4 regions of the Lactobacillus sp. UMNPBX4 genome follow, and region 1 is predicted to be linked to each of the others. Evidence: predicted binding sites of a transcription regulator. Region 1 holds the regulator's gene; each other region holds the start of a gene.
What was found. Region 1 encodes NrdR, which represses ribonucleotide reductase genes. Its sites were predicted from a motif close to ACACNATATATNGTGT; they were not measured.

Region 1 (4,886 bases):
GAATTCACCTAAGCAATTAGGTCACATTTTGTTTGAAAAGCTTGGTTTACCACCAATCAAGAAGACCAAGACTGGTTACTCAACTTCAGTTGAAGTGCTTGATCAATTGAAGACACAAAGTCCAATCGTTAGTGAAATTTTGGATTACCGTCAAATTGCCAAGATTCAATCTACCTATGTAAAGGGGCTGCTTGACGTTATCCAACCAGATGGTCGTGTACATACACGTTACTTGCAAACTTTGACTGCAACTGGTCGACTTTCCAGTGTGGATCCTAACTTGCAGAACATCCCTACCCGTACCGAAGAGGGTAAGCAAATCAGAAAAGCTTTCGTGCCAAGTGAACCAGACGGCTACATTTTCTCTTGCGACTACTCACAAGTTGAACTTCGTGTTTTAGCTCACGTTTCGGGCGATCAAAACATGCAAGAAGCCTTCAAGACCGGTTATGATATTCACTCACATACCGCGATGAAAATTTTCCACTTGGATTCACCAGATCAAGTAACGCCACTGATGCGTCGTCACGCTAAGGCTGTTAACTTCGGTATCGTTTATGGTATTTCCGATTATGGTTTGTCCAAGAATTTAGGTATTTCTAGAAAACGTGCTCAAGAATTTATCGACAACTACTTCGAACAATATCCTCAAATCAAGGATTACATGAATAAAGCAGTACAAGAAGCACGTGACAAGGGCTATGCCGAAACAATCATGCACCGTCGCAGATACTTGCCAGATATTCATGCTAAGAAATACACCGTTCGTGCCTTTGCTGAAAGAACTGCTATTAATTCACCAATTCAAGGTTCAGCTGCCGATATTATTAAAATTGCAATGATTAACATGCAAAAGAAGTTAGATGAACTACATTTGAAGACTAAAATGGTAGTGCAGGTACACGATGAATTGATTTTTGATGTACCAAAAGATGAGCTAGAAACAATTAAAAAGATTGTGCCTGAAGTAATGCAATCAGCTGTTAAGTTGGACGTGCCATTGATTGCTGATTCTGGCTGGGGACACAATTGGTATGATGCAAAGTAGGTGATAAAATGCCTGAAATGCCTGAAGTTGAAACAGTTCGAAGAACACTGCTTCCTTTAGTTAAGGGAAAAACTATTAAAAAAGTGATTTTGTGGTATCCAAAAATTGTGGCGACTGATCATGAAAAATTTTTATCTGAATTGCCTGGTAAAAAGATTATCGATATTGATCGCTACGCCAAGTATTTGCTTATTCGCTTGAGTGATAATTTAACGATTGTTTCTCATTTGCGAATGGAAGGAAAGTATCATTTAACTGCGTCTGATGCGCCTAAGGATAAACACGATCACGTTGAGTTTGTTTTTACTGATGGAACAGCGTTGCGGTATAATGATGTGCGCAAATTTGGGCGGATGCAGCTAATTTTAACTGGCACCGAAAGACAAACTACAGGGATTGGTAAGCTTGGAGTAGAACCAAATAGTTCTAAATTTACTTCAGAATATTTAATCAATGGCTTAAAGCGTAAGAAGAAAAATATCAAAAACACTTTGCTTGATCAATCAGTAGTAGCTGGTCTAGGTAATATTTATGTTGATGAGGTTCTTTGGCGAACCAAGATTCATCCTTTAAGTCAGGCCAATAAAATTCCTGTAGAAAAAGTATCTGAATTACATGATCAGATTAATAAGATTATTGCCGAAGCAATTAAGCTGCAAGGTACTACGGTTCATTCCTTTTTGAATGCGAATGGACAAGTTGGTGGCTTTCAAAGTAAATTGCAAGTTTACGGTCATGTAGGTGAGCCCTGCCCAGTTTGTGGTACTAAATTTGAAAAAATTAAGGTTAATGGTCGGGGAACCACTTTTTGTCCTCATTGTCAGGTGATTTATAAATGAGTTATGTCTTAGCATTAACAGGTGGAATTGCCACCGGTAAAAGTACTGCTGATGATTTTTTTAAAAAGAAAAACATTCCGATTATTGACTGTGATCAAATTGCCCACGAACTGATGAAACCCGGCAATGCATCTTGGCAAGCGATTAAAGATCATTTTGGGGTAGAATATTTAAATTCAGACCAAACAATAAATCGTAAAAAATTAGGGCAATTAGTTTTTAGTAATAAAAGAGCCTTGTCTGAATTAAATCAGTTGACGCATCCGTTAATTTTCGATAAAACAGTAGCAAAGATAAAAGAATATCAGAATTTTGCTCTTGTTATTTTAGATGCACCAGTGTATTTTGAAGCGGGATTGGATAAAAAACATGTAGCTAATGGAGTTTTAGTGATTACCCTTCCTGAGCAAATACAGATTGAACGTTTAAAAAAGCGTAATAATCTATCTGACGAGGAAGCAAGAATGCGGATTAATAGTCAGATGCCATTAGCTGAAAAAGAAAAAATGGCCGATTTTGTAGTGGCAAATACTGGTACAATAAAAGAATTAGAAAATAAACTAGAACAGATATTAATTAAGATCAAAGAAGAGGGATAGCTATGGAATGTCCAAATTGTCATCAAAATGCCTCCCGCGTTATTGATTCACGTCCTAGTGATGAAAACCGTGCAATCAGACGACGCAGAGAGTGTGAAAATTGTGGTTTTCGTTTTACAACTTTTGAAAGAGTAGAAACAACTCCGTTACTTGTAATTAAAAATGACGGTACGCGTGAACCATTTAATCGCAAGAAAATCTTGCATGGTGTAATGGCTGCAGGACAGAAACGACCAATTAGCAGTGAGCAATTTGAGCAATTGGTTGATCATGTTGAAAATAAAGTAAGAAAGCAAGGCATTAGTGAAATTTCATCTAAGAAGATTGGTCAATACGTTATGGATGAATTGGCTGATCTTGATGATGTGGCTTACATTCGTTTTGCATCTATTTATCGTGAATTTAAAGATATGTCTAGCTTCATGAAGACTATGGAAGACATGATGGCTAAGAAAGGTAAGGGCAATTAGTCATGTTTGAGACGTCTGATCCCAAACATCTTTATTATGTAGCCAATCGTGTGAAGCTTTTTCCCGAAGATGAAAAAGTTTTAATCAAATTATATCAACCGTTAGTAGGTGCAGTAGCAGTAGCGCTATATCAGACTTTGATTCAAAATTATGATCCGTATGGCATAATTTCCGACTCGAAGGGGATATATTCATTGCAAGAGCAATTGGATTGCAGCTTGAAACAATTATTTGATTCATTGCATAAATTAGAGGCTGTGGGATTAGTCCAAACACTTTTGTCTGATAATGTATTCAATAATGTTTTAGTTTTTAAATTGCTGCAAGTTCCAGCTGCAGACAAATTTTTTGCGACGCCACTTTTAGCTAGTTTATTAAAAGAAAAGGTTGGTGTATCAACCTTTCATGATTTAAGTCATGCTTTTGCTCAAGAAGCAAAATTAAGGGAAAAACCTATTAAAAATGCTAAAGACGTGTCAGCAAACTTTTTTGATGTTTTTCGTTTACCTGGGGATGAAGCAATCACTCCGTCTAGTGATGTGGTTCAAGCCGCACAAGAAAATAAGATTCATGAAGTTGAAACTGCCAAGGTGAATGATCACGATAGTATTGATTGGGATTTTATCAAGCAGGAGTATAATCGCTATCAAATTCCAGCTAGTGAAATTGACCTTAATAAAGATCAAATTCGTGGTTTAATCCAAACGTATGGCTTATCAGAAAAAGAATTTGTAGATGAAAGCTTGCCATGTCTTCATGGCTCATATAGCTTAAATATGCATGACATTAGCAATACTTTAGCGGAAAATTATAAGAGGGCTAATACTAGAGAAAATGTACAAAAGCAGTTAAATGAAGGGCAAAAAAAGGCATTAGCTGTGATTAAAGATATGGATGACCATGATAAAAAGCTGTTAAAAGCAGCTAATGAGAGTTCACCCGCTGAATTTTTGTATAAAATAAAAACGCAAAAAGGCGGTATAACTAGTGCCAATGAGAAGCAGATTATTAATAATTTGCACACCCAGTATGGGTTGCCTGAAGACTTAATCAACATTTTGACCTATACATGTCTTACTTATGACACAGTAGTTAGTTCTAATTTGGCTTATAAGATTGCCAATGACTGGCTGCAACATGGCGTAGCTACAGCCGTACAGGCTTTGCAATATGTGAAAAAGCGGCGCAATAGCTTTGGTAAGAAAAAATCTGTTCGAACTTATCAAAAGCGAGTCGAAAAAGGCACTGATTGGAGTAAGAAAAAGGCTGATAGGGATGCTGGCATTTCTACCGAGCAATTGAAGAATTTATTTAAGGATTTAAATAATAAATAGGATTCAAAGATAATTGGAAGTAGGTGAAAAAATGGAGCCAATTGGCAATGTAATTAAAAAGATTGTAAAAGAGCGTAATCTGGGTGATGAACAATCTTTGATAGAACAAGCCTTGCGTGATCCTGATGTGCAGTCATTTATTCATGCAAATGCAGATAAAATTGATCAAAAGATGATTCGAAATAGTATATCTAACTTGTATGAGTATTATTCTCAAAAACATACTGCGAGTAAGGTGATGGCAGGGTATGCTCCCCAATTATTTTTGAATGGTAAAGTAATTGATATTCGGTATGTGCCAACTAAGGCAAAATTAGCTCAAGATCGCAAGCAAGCTGCCGAGCGAAGATTACAACTAATCGATGTTCCGACTCGTCTTCATGATGTGAGTTTGAGTGAAATTGATGTAAATGATGATCGTAAACAAGTTTTAACTTTGATCTACGACTTTTTAAGAAAATATAAGCAAAATCCGCATATTCAGGGACTATATTTGTCAGGTGATTTTGGTGTTGGTAAGACATATATTTTAGCGGGATTAGCTAATTATGTGGTCACGAACATGAATAAAAATGTTGTGTTCTTGCATGTGCCAA
Region 2 (4,886 bases), on a different contig from region 1:
TCTTAGGTGTCTTCTCTGGTGTGCTCGGTGTCTTCATCGCTTACCTATTAACATTCCCAATCAACAGCGTGATTTATAAGATTACCGATTTAGCTAATGTTGCTCAGCTTGATCCAAAAGCTGCGTTGATTTTAATTATTATTTCAACCGTATTAACTTTAATTGGTGGTCACATCCCTGCTAGAATGGCAGCTAAAAAGGACGCGGCTATCGCGCTTAGAAGCGAATAAGAAAAACAGCGTTAGAATTACTAACGCTGTTTTTTACGCTCTTTTCAACACTAAATTAAGTGGTGTAACAATCACCGGCACTACTAATGCAGTGAAGATTGCTTCAATCACACCATTTGCACCTAGCGCTGTAATCAAAATCAGAATCAGCGGCGTGCTAGAATTATAGTTGCCTAAATAATGAAGCAGACTAGCTGGATCATGCATAAAGAAAATACTTGTCAGTAAAATTACCATGATCGTGTTGGTCAATGAAGTTACTGCTCCACTCAAAATGTAGCCTAACTTGGCATAATTGGTTTTGCCCATTGCTTTGGAAATTAAGCCTGGGAAAAAGCCTGCTAAAACACTAGGCACAACAGAAATTACTGGATTTTGGAACAGCATCAAGCTGACCATATCTCCAGGTTGCGTATATGCAACGATTAATCTGGTAATTCCCCAAAATAATCCAAATCCTAAACCTGCCTTAGGGCCCATCAAAGTACCATAAATCGCAATTGTCATCGGAATCGTGGTAATTGCAGGCAAGGCCGGAATGATTCGCACATAACCAATATTCGGTACGAAAGTTTGCATGATCAAAATAGCTGCAAAAACTGCAGTAATGGTCATGCGTCTCGTTTCTTCTCGTCTCATTTTTATCCCCAATTCATTAAAAAGATACTACTAATTAAACCATAGTCAGAATTTTTTCTCAGCAAAAAAGGCCTGTTTCACATGAAACAAGTCTTTTATTTTTTACTTAAATTACCGCTAAAGGAGTTTTCTCCGTTGGAATTGGAAAATCACTATTAATTAACCTTAACTCGTCATCAGTTAACTTTATTTCTTGAGCAGCAATATTTTCCTTCATGTGTTTAATACTGCTGCTTTTTGGAATGGCCAACACATTGCCATTGCGCAAAGTCCAAGCAAGCATAATTTGATGCGGTGTTACACCATGATCGCGAGCCACGATCTTCAAATTCTGCGTAATTCTAATCGTGTCTCCTGCTCCAGAATTAAACGGAGAATAACCAATAAAGCTGACGCCATGCTCTGTTTGCCAGTCTTGCAAATCAAACTCTGTGCCTCGTTCCTTAATATTATAGAGATCTTCGTTAGCAAAACATTTTGTTCCACCAGGCACACTAAATAATTCTTTCATATCAGACGTATCAAAGTTAGAAACGCCCCAGTGACGAATTAATCCTTCTTTTTGCAAAGCTTGCAAACCGCGAATCGTGTCTGATAAACGATGATTACCGCGCCAATGCAATAAATATAAATCTAAATAATCAGTACCTAATCTCTCTAAGCTAGCTTCCAGACTCTTTCTCTCTAGCTCAGGAGTCGCATGATAGGGATAGAATTTTGAAATTAAAAACAATTTATCACGATCGTAATCTTTAATTGCCTCGCCTATCAGCTCTTCACTTTTGCCATCACCATACATTTCTGCTGTATCGATAATGTTCAAGCCATTATCTAAACCATAGCGAATGGCCGCAATTTCATCTTTTTTATTTTTGGGATCTTCACCAATCCCCCAAGTACCTATACCTAAGCCTGTTAACTTTTCAAAATCCATCCGTATTCACTTCCTTTACTCAAATTTTAACATAGTTCTGTGATTTTCATTTTACCAATTGACAAAATGGTCTATTCCATTTTATAATGGACTAGACCAGTAAAGGAGGGTTTTAAAATGAAAATTATTGTTACTGAAAACAAAATTCAAGGTGGAGCAAAAGCATTCGAGATTTTTGAAAATGAAATCAAAAATGGTGCTAAAGTTTTAGGTTTAGCTACCGGTTCTACCCCTGAAACTCTTTATCAAAACTTTACTAACAGTGATCTTAACTGTTCAAACTTAATTAGCATTAACCTTGATGAATATGTTGGCTTAACACCTGATAATCCTCAAAGTTACCACTACTTCATGCGCAAGCACTTATTCGACAAAAAGCCTTTCAAGAAATCTTACGTTCCAGACGGCATGACTAAAGATGTTGCTACTACTTGCAAAGAATACGATCAAATTATCAAAGATAATCCAATTGACGTGCAACTATTAGGTATCGGCCGTAACGGTCACATTGCCTTTAATGAACCTGGCACTCCTTTTGACATCGGTACTCATGAAGTTAAGTTGACCGAAAATACAATCAAAGCTAACTCACGTTTCTTCGACAATGAAGATGAAGTACCTAAGAGTGCAATTTGTATGGGTACTGCCAACATCATGGATGCTAAAAAGGTCGTTTTGATGGCTTTTGGTGAAAAGAAAGCACAAGCAATCAAAGAAATGATCGAAGGTCCAGTTACTGAACAAGTGCCTGCATCAATTTTACAAAAACATCCTGATGTAACTATCATCGTTGATAAGGCTGCAGCTCAAGAACTAGACGACAAATACAAGAACTAAATAACAATTTATCCCTAAAAATGAAAAGCTAGGCTTTCTACAATCGTAGAAGACCTAGCTATTTTTGTGAATTATACTTCACTAAATCGCATTTTTGCTCTAAATATTGAAGTATAATTCATTTTTTATAATTTCTCTGCTCTAATTGAATTATGTTTCATTCCTATCCGATTTTTCATTTCTACCCTTGACTTTTTCGTGTGAAACAGAATTAAAAAAGAGCTTGTGTGCCACAATATCTTGTATTAAACTTATTAATTGTCCAATATCTGGTATTTAAGAAAGAATGTGATTCAAGTTATTGTTTTAAGCGGGCCAATTGGAGCCGGGAAATCCAGTTTAACCAGTATTTTAGCAGAGCACCTAGGTACACAAGCATTTTACGAAGGCGTTGATAGTAACCCTGTTTTGCCGCTTTATTATAAGGATATGAAGCGTTACACTTTTTTACTTAACACTTATTTGCTTAACCACCGTTTAGCTCAAATCAATCAAGCTATTCAAGATAAGAACAGCGTATCCGATCGTTCTATCTATGAAGATGCGCTTTTCTTCAAGATGAACGCTGACAGCAAGGTCGCAGATCCTACAGAATTTAAGATCTATGATGACTTGCTTGAAAACATGATGGAAGATACGCCAGGCAACCCAAGCAAGAAGCCTGATTTGCTTATCTACATCCATGTTTCACTTGATACCATGCTTAAGCGCATTAAAAAGCGTGGTCGTTCATTTGAACAAATCAGCACAGATCCAGGCTTGAAGGATTACTACGCTAGATTGCTCAGATACTATGAGCCTTGGTATGAACAATATGATGCTTCTCCTAAGATGGCTATTAATGGTGACAAACTTGATTTTGTTTCTAGCATGGATGCCCAAAGAGAAGTATTGAAGGAAATTGATGAGAAGTTGCACGAAATCGGTAACTTATAAGACTGAATAAAAAGAAGGAACGTGATGACAGTTATTGTTTTAAGCGGGCCAATTGGAGCCGGGAAATCCAGTTTAACAGGTATTTTATCCAAATATTTAGGTACTAAGCCATTTTATGAAAGTGTTGACGACAATCCAGTTCTGCCACTCTTTTATGCTGATCCTAAGAAATATGCTTTCTTATTGCAGGTATACTTCTTAAACACGCGTTTTCACAGCATTAAAGATGCTCTTACTGAAGATAATAATGTACTCGATCGTTCTATCTACGAAGATGCGCTCTTCTTCCAAATGAACGCTGACATTGGTCGTGCAACCTCAGAAGAAGTGGATACTTACTATGAACTTCTGCACAATATGATGAACGAGCTTGAAAGAATGCCTAAGAAGAATCCAGATTTGCTTGTTCATATTAATGTTTCATATGACACCATGATTAAACGGATTAAAAAGCGTGGTCGTCCATATGAACAATTGAGTTATGACTCAACTCTAGAAGACTACTATAAGCGTCTGCTTCGCTATTACAAGCCTTGGTATGAGAATTACGATTACTCACCAAAGATGGAAATCGATGGCGATAAACTAGATTTCATGGCTAATCCAGCCGACAAGCAAGTAGTCTTGGATCAAATCACAGACAAATTAAAAGAAATGGGAAAGCTTCCTGAAGATTGGAAAAAGCCAACAGATATCCAAATCGAAGCATAATTTCCTAGGAAATAATAAACCGCATAGAAATTCTATGCGGTTTTTCTTTATTCAAATTTTGCCAACGCTTCAGCAATTCCATCATGATTATTATCGAGCGTCACATGATCTAAGCCAATCTTCTCTTTTAATTCTGCGGGTGCATTACCCATTAAAATTGGATGACCTACTTCTTCCAGCATTTCTTCATCATTATAGTTATCACCTAAAGCAATGCAATCTTTTAGTGGTACCTTGTATTCTTTCGCTAAAATTGCTACTGCACTGGCCTTGCTTACGCCTTTTAGTACGACTTCTAGTAGTGTTCTTGAGGATCTGACAAAGCTCAAATCTGGGAATTTTTTAATCAATTCTTTTTGCATACGATCAAGTTCTTCTGGTTTGCCCATGATCAAAGCTTTGTGTACGCCCTGCAATTGCTCAATTTGATCAACAGTAACCGGAGTGGCCTTAACATTGACAATTTTCTCTTCATGTTCAACCAGCGGACTCTTTTCTTTAGCGCAATACCACACATAGCCGCTATAGATATTCCAAGCCGTGCCATTATTTTGCTTTTCAACATAATGGCAAATTTCTGCTGCTTCTTTTGCATTAAA
Region 3 (4,886 bases), on a different contig from region 1:
TGTAGCCTGACCAAGACCAGATGTCTTTGGTATGACCGAATTCTTTTCTAACTCGGTTAATAATTTTCAAGCAAACCCAAGTGTTCAAGAATGGTTCACCGCCTAAAAGGGTCAAACCTTGCACATAAGGCTGAGACATATCTTTGATGATCTGGTCTTCAAGGTCTTGCGTATAAGGCTGACCATAGTTGAAGTTCTGCGCTGCCAAGTTGTAGCATCCCGGACAGTCAAACAAACATCCAGAAACGTAAAGACTACATCTTACACCTTCACCATCAACGAAGTTGAACGGCTTATAGTCCGCAATCTTGTGCAAACTATGCTCTTCACTCTTCCATTCTTGTGGCTTAGGATTCTTAGGCATCGCCTTTTGCTTAAGCAACTTCTTAGCGTGATCAACTTGAGGCTTATATTGATTTGAGTCAACAAATACCGTATCACCATCAATATTAACCTTGATCAAACTGCTTCGAATGTCAGGGCCTTCTTGATCGTTTTTATCTTTCTTTGGCATTTTCTTTAGTTTCCTCTTCAGCTTCTTCGCGTACTAAGCCCATGGTCATGTGCTTTACTCTGTGAGCAATTTCTTCATGACGACCGTGAACCATAGGTCTCTTCAAAGGATTACCAAGGTAGCCGCAGGTTCTCTTTACACAGTCACAGGTACGTGGATCGTGGTTGCCGCAGACTGGGCATTGGAAGCCTTTAGCAGTAGCCTTGAATTCACCGGCAAAACCACACTTGTAGCACTTGTCGATTGGAGTGTTGGTACCAAGGTAGCCTACCTTGTCGTAAGCCCAGTCCCAAACGGCTTCAAGAGCTGCTGGGTTTTGCTTCAAGTTAGGGTATTCGCAGTAGTGGATGAAACCACCAGCAGCGTATTTTGGATAATCCATTTCGAAACTCAACTTTTCAAATGGAGTTGGGTGCTTTCTAACATCGTAGTGGAATGAGTTAGTGTAGTATTCCTTGTCAGTGATGTCCTTAACCTTGCCGAACTTAGCAGTATCAAGTCTGCAGAAGCGGTCGGTCAAACTTTCACTTGGAGTTGAGTACAAGCTGTAGTGGTAGTGGTTAGGATCGTCCTTTTCCCACTTAGCACATAAGTCATGCATCTTCTTAACGATCTCAACAGTGAAGTCGTGAGCTTCCTTGTTGTGTTCCCAATCGGAACCGTAGAAGACAGTACCTACTTCGTAAAGGCCGATGTAGCCCAAGGAAACAGTGGCACGGCCGTTCTTGAAGAGGTCGTTAACGTTGCCATCTTCTGAAAGACGCTTGCCAAATGCACCGTATTGGTAAAGGATTGGTGCGTTGACTGGCTTAGCTTCGGTTACGCGGTGAGCCTTGAATTGCAATGCTTCGTGGCAGGTTTGCATTCTAACTTTGAAGATCTTCCAGAAAAGATCCATGTCGCCGTGACTTTCCATAGCGATTCTTGGCAAGTTAACAGTAACAACACCTAAGTTCATTCTGCCTGAGTTAACTTCCTTGCCGTTCTTGTCCTTCCAACCTTGTAAGAATGAACGACAACCCATCGGACACTTGAATGAGCCGGTGATTTCTTTAATCTTGTCGTAGCTCAAAACGTCTGGGTACATTCTCTTGGTTGAACATTCGATGGCAAGCTTCTTAACATCGTAGTTAGGATCACCTGGGTGCAAGTTGAGCCCCTTCTTAAGGGTGAAGAGTAATTTAGGGAAGATCGCGGTTCTGTGTTCTTTACCCAAACCAGCAATTCTGATTCTTAAAATATCTTTTTGGATTTCTTTTTCAATCCAAGAAGTACCAAGGCCGAAGCCCAAGCTAGTAAATGGTGTTTGACCTTGGCTTGAGAACATAGTGTTGATCTCGTATTCCAGGCTTTGCATAGCGTCGTAGATGTCTTTCTTAGTACGCTTCTTAGCAAAAGCATCTGCTTTTTCTTCATCGTCAATTAATTCTTTAGCATCCTTTAAGTGCTTTTCGTAGTTCTTTTGAGCAAAAGGAGCTAAAACTTCATCGGCACGGTCGAACGAACAACCACCGTATTGACTTGAAGCTACGTTAGTGATGATTTGGGCAACTTGGCTGGTAGCAACGCCGATTGAGTTAGGACTTTCCATGTAGGCATTACCAATCTTGAAGCCGTTGGTAAGCATTTCTTTGAAGTCGATCAAGCAGCAGTTAGACATCGGTGAAAGTGGAGTGTAATCCAAGTCGTGCCAGTGAATGTCACCGCGAAGGTGTGCTTTAGCGATGTGTTCAGGCATCATAGTCAGACCAACGGTCTTACCTACTGTACCTGCAGTCAAATCACGTTGAGTGCTGAAGACATCACTATCTTTATTTGCGTTTTCGTTAACGATGGTTGGGTCTTTATGGACTAAGCGTTCCAAACGGTTTTTAGTATCAATTTGTTTTTCCCATTCGGCAACGTCATGCTTGCGATAAGCAACATACTTTTTGGCAGCTTCAATATAGCCAAGTTCATTCAAGCTTTGTCTAAATGCATCCGCAACATCTTGTGCTGTTACAGTGTCATCATCAAGCTTATCCATAATCTTGCTTAAAATTACTGTCTTAACATCGTCCAAGCCAAGAGCGTGAATAACCATCTCCAATTTAAACAATTCGAACGGATATTTAGCGCCATCACGCTTAACAAACATTGTCGGTGTATTTAATTTCTGTTCCAGTTCTTGCTTTAACATAAAGATCAACCCCTCTAAATCTATGAATCAGTCTTACCATAGAACACAATATATTGTATTCTATACATATAGAGGCATCTACACCTTGTATTTAGCAAATTGCTGTCATTAAAACATTTTTGAGCAAGAAAAAAAGTTGAGAGAAATTTCTCCCAACTTTTTGGTATTTTTTGAAATATTTTTAGTTATTTTTACGCTTACGATCTACGCCAAATCCGAACAATCCTAAACCAGCGAGTAGGGATCCTAAGATATCGGTAGATTCTTTAGCACCAGTTTGTGGCAATGCCAACACACCGACAAATTTTCCAAAATTCTTCTTCATTTTGAACATCCCTCTTTCCCTATTTCATAATTAAACATATCAGAACATCAAAAAAGTTTGGTAGAAAATTTCCACCAAACTCTTAGTTTTCTAATTAATCAGCCACGTGAGTAAAAGCTGTATCCTTAACTCTTACGTAGACAGGTTGTCCTTTCCAGTAACCTGACTTGTAGTATTTAACGCCGCGGTAAGTATAAGTACGCTTTGGCGTGTTGTAATTTCTACCATCATTAGTTAAGAAGTACTTCTTGCCCAAACGACGACCATATTTATTGTAGATGTATGCCTTGTGCTTGATATGGAAAGTAGCGTGGTTAGCCTTGTAGTCGTAAACTTTCTTATCATGCTTGTACTTGTGGTATGCACGCGTACCTTCTTGAATACCTTCGTCAACTGCTCTACCGACTAAATAACCGTTGAAAGAACCCCAGAATGCATCTGAATATGGGCTAGCTTGAACGGTAGTAGCAGCTGGAGCCGCAACAGAAATCCCCATAATACCTGTCACAGCAACAATACCTAACTTTTTAATTTTCATCCTTGAAAAAATTCACTGTAATTATATCACCAACTCATTATTCCAAAGATATGAGTAATAAAAAAAGTTTGGAAATAGCTTCCAAACTTTCTGAAATATATTCAATTACTTATTTTTCTTGAAGTATTGACCCTTATTTACTTCGTAGTACTTCTTGTAACGAGCGTAGTAGTTGTGGAACATGTATTTCATCAAAAGCCAACGCTTAAAGTTACGGTCCTTGTCGTAGAAGACAGTAGTGCCATAACGGCCTTCGTGAATTAATTCTTCTGCAGTGTCCTTAGCATCGTTTTCAAAGGCGTATTCCTTAAAGATCTTAACTGGTACACCCATCCATAAAACGTGCTTAGACTTCAACTTGTTGCCGTATACAGTGTCCTTATCCTTCAAGCTGTCTTCAACGTAGTCGTCAATGTACCACTTAGCCAAGTTGTAACCGTTCAAAGTTACGTAGAAGCTTGAACGACCTTGACGCAAGTTGATTTCGAAGAACTTGTATTGACCGTCACGAGTATCGTACTTGATATCAAAGTTAGCCATACCAGTGTAGTTCAACTTTTCAAGGAAGGCTTGAACTTGTTCGTACAACTTTTCATCGTATGCTGGCAAGATAGTCATGTAGTTACCAATTGATTGTGGGGTTGGGTCTTCCAATAATGGGTGACCTAAGCACATCATCTTAACTTGGTGGTTTTTGTCAACGTATGCATTCAAGGTTCTCATGTTTGAGTCATCACCAGGAATGAAGTCTTGTAAAATAAGGTCTTCAGTATAACCGTGGGTGTAGATCTTGCCTACGATATCCTTGAATTCATTTTCATCATGAATAGTGAAAGTCTTCTTACGACCTTCGAATTGGCAGTTAAGCCATGAAACTGGGTCTTCTGGCTTAAGTTCTACTGGGAATTGGAATGGCACATCAGTGTACTTGCCTGACTTGTAATCATCCATAGTGATGATCTTAGTCTTAGGATATGGCAAACCATATTCTTCAGCTACTTCGTAGAAGCCTTCCTTTGAAATCAACTTTTCAAGCAAGTCGTAATCGATGTAAGGTACGATAAATACCTTGCTCAATTCTTCCTTATGCTTTGAAAGAAGTTCTGCATAACCATCACCACAAGCAATCAAAATTACAGGTTCCTTATGGTCCTTGTAGATTTCCATCTTTTTACGCATAACATCCATGAAAGTTGGATCTGCGCTAAAACCATGGTGAAGTTCTACGTCAACAATCTTTGAATAACGGGTTGCGGCAAGTTGTGCATCAGCCATTGCCTTAACCTTAATACCGTAAGCCTCGTTAAATGAACGAGCCATACCATAAACG
Region 4 (4,886 bases), on a different contig from region 1:
TAAAGTCGTTATACACCTTAATTGTATCAAGAGAATCTGCCAAGCCGTGGTGCTGTTCTACTTGAGCAATTCCCGCACGCTGCATGCAGTCAATCAAACGATTATGCTGGCGCGGATAATATACTCTTGCTAGGCGAAGCACATCGACATAATCATTATTTAAAACTGGCAAGTTGTACTTTTGACTAAGATCATATAAGAAGTTCAAGTCAAAGTTAACATTATAACCAATAATGATGTCATCACTGATAAACTCACGAAATTCCTTAATTGCCTGTTCTGCAGGAATTCCTTCATTAACTAACTGTTCTTCAGTAATTCCGTTTAATTTAGTAATAAAAGCAGGAACTTTATTATTTTTAGAGAATTTTACTAAATTAGTGTATTGATCAACAATTTGACCATTTCTCACTTTTACCCCACCCAGTTCGGTAATCCGATCACGGAAAGGACTAAGACCAGTTGTTTCAATATCAAGCATTGTGTAATTAGACAAAAAGTCTGGTTTTTCTTGTCCCTTTTGCCGGAGTTTATCTTGTGCACCATCTACATGCAAAACCCCGTTTTTTACGTAAATACTCATCGTTCACCCTATTTAGTTAAATTCATCAACATATCACGCGAGCTAGTTGCAAAGCCTGCTGATCTCTTCTTCAAATCATCTGGCATGTCTTCATCAGCCAAATCAGCTGCTACATACTTCCAATTTGGAAATTGTTCTACCAATTTAACCATTGGATCAAGAAGCTGTGGACTAGTCTCATCGACGCCAAGCTCTAAAACTACAACTTTCTTGTCTTCATTACCAGTTAAAAACCAACGAAAACGAGTATTAGCATCTGTATCAGGGAAGAAGTTAGCATTAAGCGGCATGTGCAACTCCATTGGACTGTTGCAATCTTCACATTTTGGCACTTCACCTTCACCCACTAAAAATTTTTTGACTACTTCACGATCATCTTTTTGTCCATGGTTAATACCACTAGAACATTGCATTCTGGTCCAATCGCCAAAGACATTGAAAATGTGATTCTCATTAAAACCAGCATTTTCAAAAAAGTGAGCAAAAGTACTAGTTGCAATAAAGTATTCCTTATCTTGCAAAAGTTTCTTTAAAGCTTGCATCGTTTCACCAGGTTCGTATTGAAGAGAATATTCATTCACCAATTCACTCCAAAAACCCCATTGTTCACTCCAAGATTCGAATTTCTTATCAAGGGCATCCCCAATTGTATGCACATCGTATTTGTCGGCAATTTTGCCAAACTGGTCATCGAAGTTTTCTTCACTTAAGATGTCCAATCCTTCTTCTTTAGCCATGCCATTACCTGCAGTAACGATCACTGCATCCGCATCTTTAATCCATTCTTTTACCTTAGTAAAATCTGCCATCTTTATCTCTTTTCTTATTTAGAATAACCGGTCAAACGTAATTGTCCATCGATGTATTCACCTAAGAACACATCATTGATTCCATTATAACCTGCAGCTTGTACTTCTTGCTCAAGCCATGCTTTTCATCCTGATTTTCTTATTCTTCAACTTTTTTGTTTAATTCTACCATAATAAAAAAGCAGCGTTTTTTGCGCTGCTTTTTAAATCTTATTATTTAGAAATTTCCTTAAGCCCAGCATGACGACGTCCCATGTTAAACCAAGGTGAAACGGTAAATGCTAAGACATCGTTTGCTACATAAATTAATGAGTTAATAGCCATAGCCAAGTTAGCATCGCCTTCAGCATAAGTAATGCCCCAAAGAATCAATTGGAACACGCCACTAGCGGTCCACCAGAAGTATTGGTTGTTATAACGCATGAAGCACATAATTCCGGCAGTAAGTGAGATAGCGAAACTAATTGCATCAACCCAAGGACGAGGATCATTAGTAAACTTACCAATTAAGTAACCAGAAACCACATAAACAAGCAAGGTACCAACGATGGCGATTAACCATTCTTTTGAGCCAAATTTTCTCAAATGGTTCTTAGTATCATTATTCCATGACTTTACTGACAAAATAACTGGTAAGTCCAAAGTTGCAATATAAGCAATTTGTTCAAAGATGGAAAGATAATTCTTAGCTGACCAACCTGCATAAATAAAGCAAGCTGCTGATACTAATCCTAACCATCCATTAATTGCCTTAGTAGCATTAATTGCCAATACACAAAGCGTACCTAATAAAGTACCAATAAAAGTAATTAAAGTTACGCTGGTAACCTTAGCTTGAATAAGTAATGCTAATTGAAAACCAAAAGCAAAAAACCATAAACAATAATTTTGTATTGGCCATCCCTTTAATTGATTAAATAGCCAAACGAAATAATTCTCGTGTTCTCTTTCCATCTACACAAACTCCTTTAAATTTAGGTTCACAAAACACAACATTTTGTGCCTTATCCGCTTTTTCCTAATAAAAGCATCGATATATATCGTAATCGAATTAAGCATTTTATACAATCTTGAATCTTACAAAATATTGTGCTAATAGCACTTAAAAATGTCTATATGTTGTGTTTATGAGAAAAATTATTAGTTTTGATTTTCATCTATATAAAATCAAATTTGAATACTTAAGAATATATAAAGGTACTCAAAAAGTACTATTCTGGAGTGACACACCATCATATAATATAAGTGTAAATTAGTGACATATTGTCATACTATCCAGATGATGGTAAAAAAATGTTTAAATCAACAAAATCACAATTTGCAATTAGAAAATTAAGTAAGGGCGCTGTTGCGGTTTTATTGACTTTCGGTATTTTCGCTAACACTACTTCTGGTATCGTGTCAGCTACAGTAAATGATGGTATCGATATAAGCGCTATCGAAATCAGAGGGGGTACAACAGATACTACTGAATCTTCAGTAGAAGATATTACTCCTGAATCCACTACTGAAGTTTCAACTTCAAATGATGATCAATCAACTCCAGTAAATTCAGAAATTACTCAAAATACAGAAACTATTTCTGAAAATACTCAAGTTGAAACTGCCACTGAAATCAACAAAGCTGAAAATACAGCTAAAGAAGAATCAACGGTAGAAAATGCAACTACTAATGATGCAACCGTCACCGAAGATCAAACCACTACTGATAAAACTGAAACTTCTTCTCCAGAAAATACAAATCAAACTGAAACAACTACTAAGAAGCCAACAATTAACGTTGATACTGAAAAAGTAGACAGAGAGGATGAAGAAGAAACAAAAAAATTAGAAGATATTAAAAAATATATCGAGGAAGTAGCTGCAAAACACCCATTGGGAATTGCCGGTATCTTCCACATCTTTGGTAATGAAGTAGATGGTCAAGTGCACATTGCTGGTAATATTGCCGCAGATAAAGTTGGCGCTGGCGATTTTGGCACTAACTCAGGTGCTACCAGCAACTTAACTAATGGTGATATTCACTACATCGGTAGCATTGACCACCTCAATAAAATTAATGGTGACAACAAGTTAGTTATCTTCGGCCCAGACATTGAATACCGTTCATACGAAAATGGTGGCGCTATTCAAGTTAACTTTGGTACTAAGGATGAACCTAAATGGCAAAAAGTTGACATTAAGCACAGCCACATTATTCAAGCTGACAAGCCTTTAGACATTCAAGGTGAGTTAGACAAATTAGGTGAAAAGTCAGACAACTGGGCAGGCCAAAGCCAAACTGAGGGTGTTAAGGCTGACTTCACTGACCACAATAACAGTTGGATCGATGTTTCCGAAGCAATCAAAAATGCCGGTGATAGAAAAGAACCTATTTACGTAACAGTTGATGCTAGTCACATCTCAGGTGATAACAAGCGCAATATCACTATCAAGGGTATCCCTGCTGGTGAAAATGCTCCAATCATCATTTTGAATGTTACTAATGTTCAAAACGGAGACTTGACTGTAAATACACATCTGGTTTTAGAATACTCAGACCAAAACAATGTAAATGGTTCTAGTGAAAAGCATGGTCAAGCTAACAAGTTATTGTGGAACTTTGGTACCAACCTTAACTCATTGAACATTGATGGTGACTACCACTTAGGCAGCATTCTAGCTTCAAACGCACACATTACTACAAATGTAAACGTGGATGGTAACATCATCGGAGACAAGGTTACTATCAAAGGTGAAAGTCACCGTTGGGACTTAGTTCCACCAATGGAGGAAATTCAGATTCCTGAAGAGCCTAAGCCGGAAGACCCAACTCCGGAAGACCCAACTCCGGAAGACCCAACTCCGGAAGACCCAACTTCGGAAGAGCCTAAGCCGGAAGACCCAACTCCGGAAGACCCAACTCCGGAAGAGCCTAAACCCGAAGAGCCAACTACACCTCCTACTGATGAAGAACTTCCTCCTAGTGAAGAAGACTTCATCCGCCCACTTCTTGAAGATGTAGTAGACCCTATCGGAGAGGAAGAAGAACCTAAAGAAGAGGAAAAACAAGATGAAGAAGACTTCATTCGTCCGCTTCCTGAAGATGTAGTAGACCCTATCGGAGAGGAAGAAGAACCTAAAGAAGAGGAAAAACAAGATGAAGAAGACTTCATTCGTCCGCTTCCTGAAGATGTAGTAGACCCTATCGGAGAGGAAGAAGAACCTAAAGAAGAGGAAAAACAAGATGAAGAAGACTTCATTCGTCCGCTTCCTGAAGATGTAGTAGACCCTATCGGAGAGGAAGAAGAACCTAAAGAAGAGGAAAAACAAGATGAAGAAGACTTCATTCGTCCGTTTCCTGAAAATGTAGTTAAGTCTACAACTAACAAGGTTCAAGAACAACAAAAAGAAGAAAAGGCAACTCCTCAAACAAGCACCAGTACAGTCGTTGAAACATCAACTGAAAAAGAGATCGCTTTGCCAGAAACTGGCGAAAAGCAGAACCCACTTAT

Region 2: a site for NrdR is predicted at 2,871-2,886, ahead of CP355_RS03920 (deoxynucleoside kinase). Genes of this name have one in related genera too.
Region 3: a site for NrdR is predicted at 2,737-2,752, ahead of nrdD (anaerobic ribonucleoside-triphosphate reductase). Genes of this name have one in related genera too.
Region 4: a site for NrdR is predicted at 2,380-2,395, ahead of pnuC (nicotinamide riboside transporter PnuC). Genes of this name have one in related genera too.

The regions. Positions count from the first base shown of each region.
Region 1 is NZ_PCZF01000024.1:24,379-29,264, reverse strand. Features, by position in the region: gene polA (DNA polymerase I) at 1-1,048, shown strand, start outside; gene mutM (DNA-formamidopyrimidine glycosylase) at 1,057-1,887, shown strand; gene coaE (dephospho-CoA kinase) at 1,884-2,486, shown strand; gene nrdR (transcriptional regulator NrdR) at 2,489-2,956, shown strand; gene CP355_RS06075 (replication initiation and membrane attachment family protein) at 2,959-4,290, shown strand; gene dnaI (primosomal protein DnaI) at 4,322-4,886, shown strand, end outside.
Region 2 is NZ_PCZF01000013.1:13,651-18,536, reverse strand. Features, by position in the region: gene CP355_RS03940 (ABC transporter ATP-binding protein/permease) at 1-230, shown strand, start outside; gene CP355_RS03935 (ECF transporter S component) at 264-869, opposite strand; gene CP355_RS03930 (aldo/keto reductase) at 976-1,803, opposite strand; gene nagB (glucosamine-6-phosphate deaminase) at 1,921-2,640, shown strand; gene CP355_RS03920 (deoxynucleoside kinase) at 2,929-3,576, shown strand; gene CP355_RS03915 (deoxynucleoside kinase) at 3,601-4,287, shown strand; gene CP355_RS03910 (Cof-type HAD-IIB family hydrolase) at 4,335-4,886, opposite strand, start outside.
Region 3 is NZ_PCZF01000018.1:8,115-13,000, forward strand. Features, by position in the region: gene nrdG (anaerobic ribonucleoside-triphosphate reductase activating protein) at 1-514, opposite strand, end outside; gene nrdD (anaerobic ribonucleoside-triphosphate reductase) at 498-2,693, opposite strand; gene CP355_RS04870 (LPXTG cell wall anchor domain-containing protein) at 2,875-3,018, opposite strand; gene CP355_RS04875 (SLAP domain-containing protein) at 3,113-3,556, opposite strand; gene CP355_RS04880 (carboxylate--amine ligase) at 3,662-4,886, opposite strand, start outside.
Region 4 is NZ_PCZF01000023.1:6,542-11,427, reverse strand. Features, by position in the region: gene CP355_RS05850 (exonuclease domain-containing protein) at 1-583, opposite strand, end outside; gene CP355_RS05845 (Sir2 family NAD-dependent protein deacetylase) at 592-1,392, opposite strand; gene pnuC (nicotinamide riboside transporter PnuC) at 1,606-2,346, opposite strand; gene CP355_RS05830 (LPXTG cell wall anchor domain-containing protein) at 2,686-4,886, shown strand, end outside.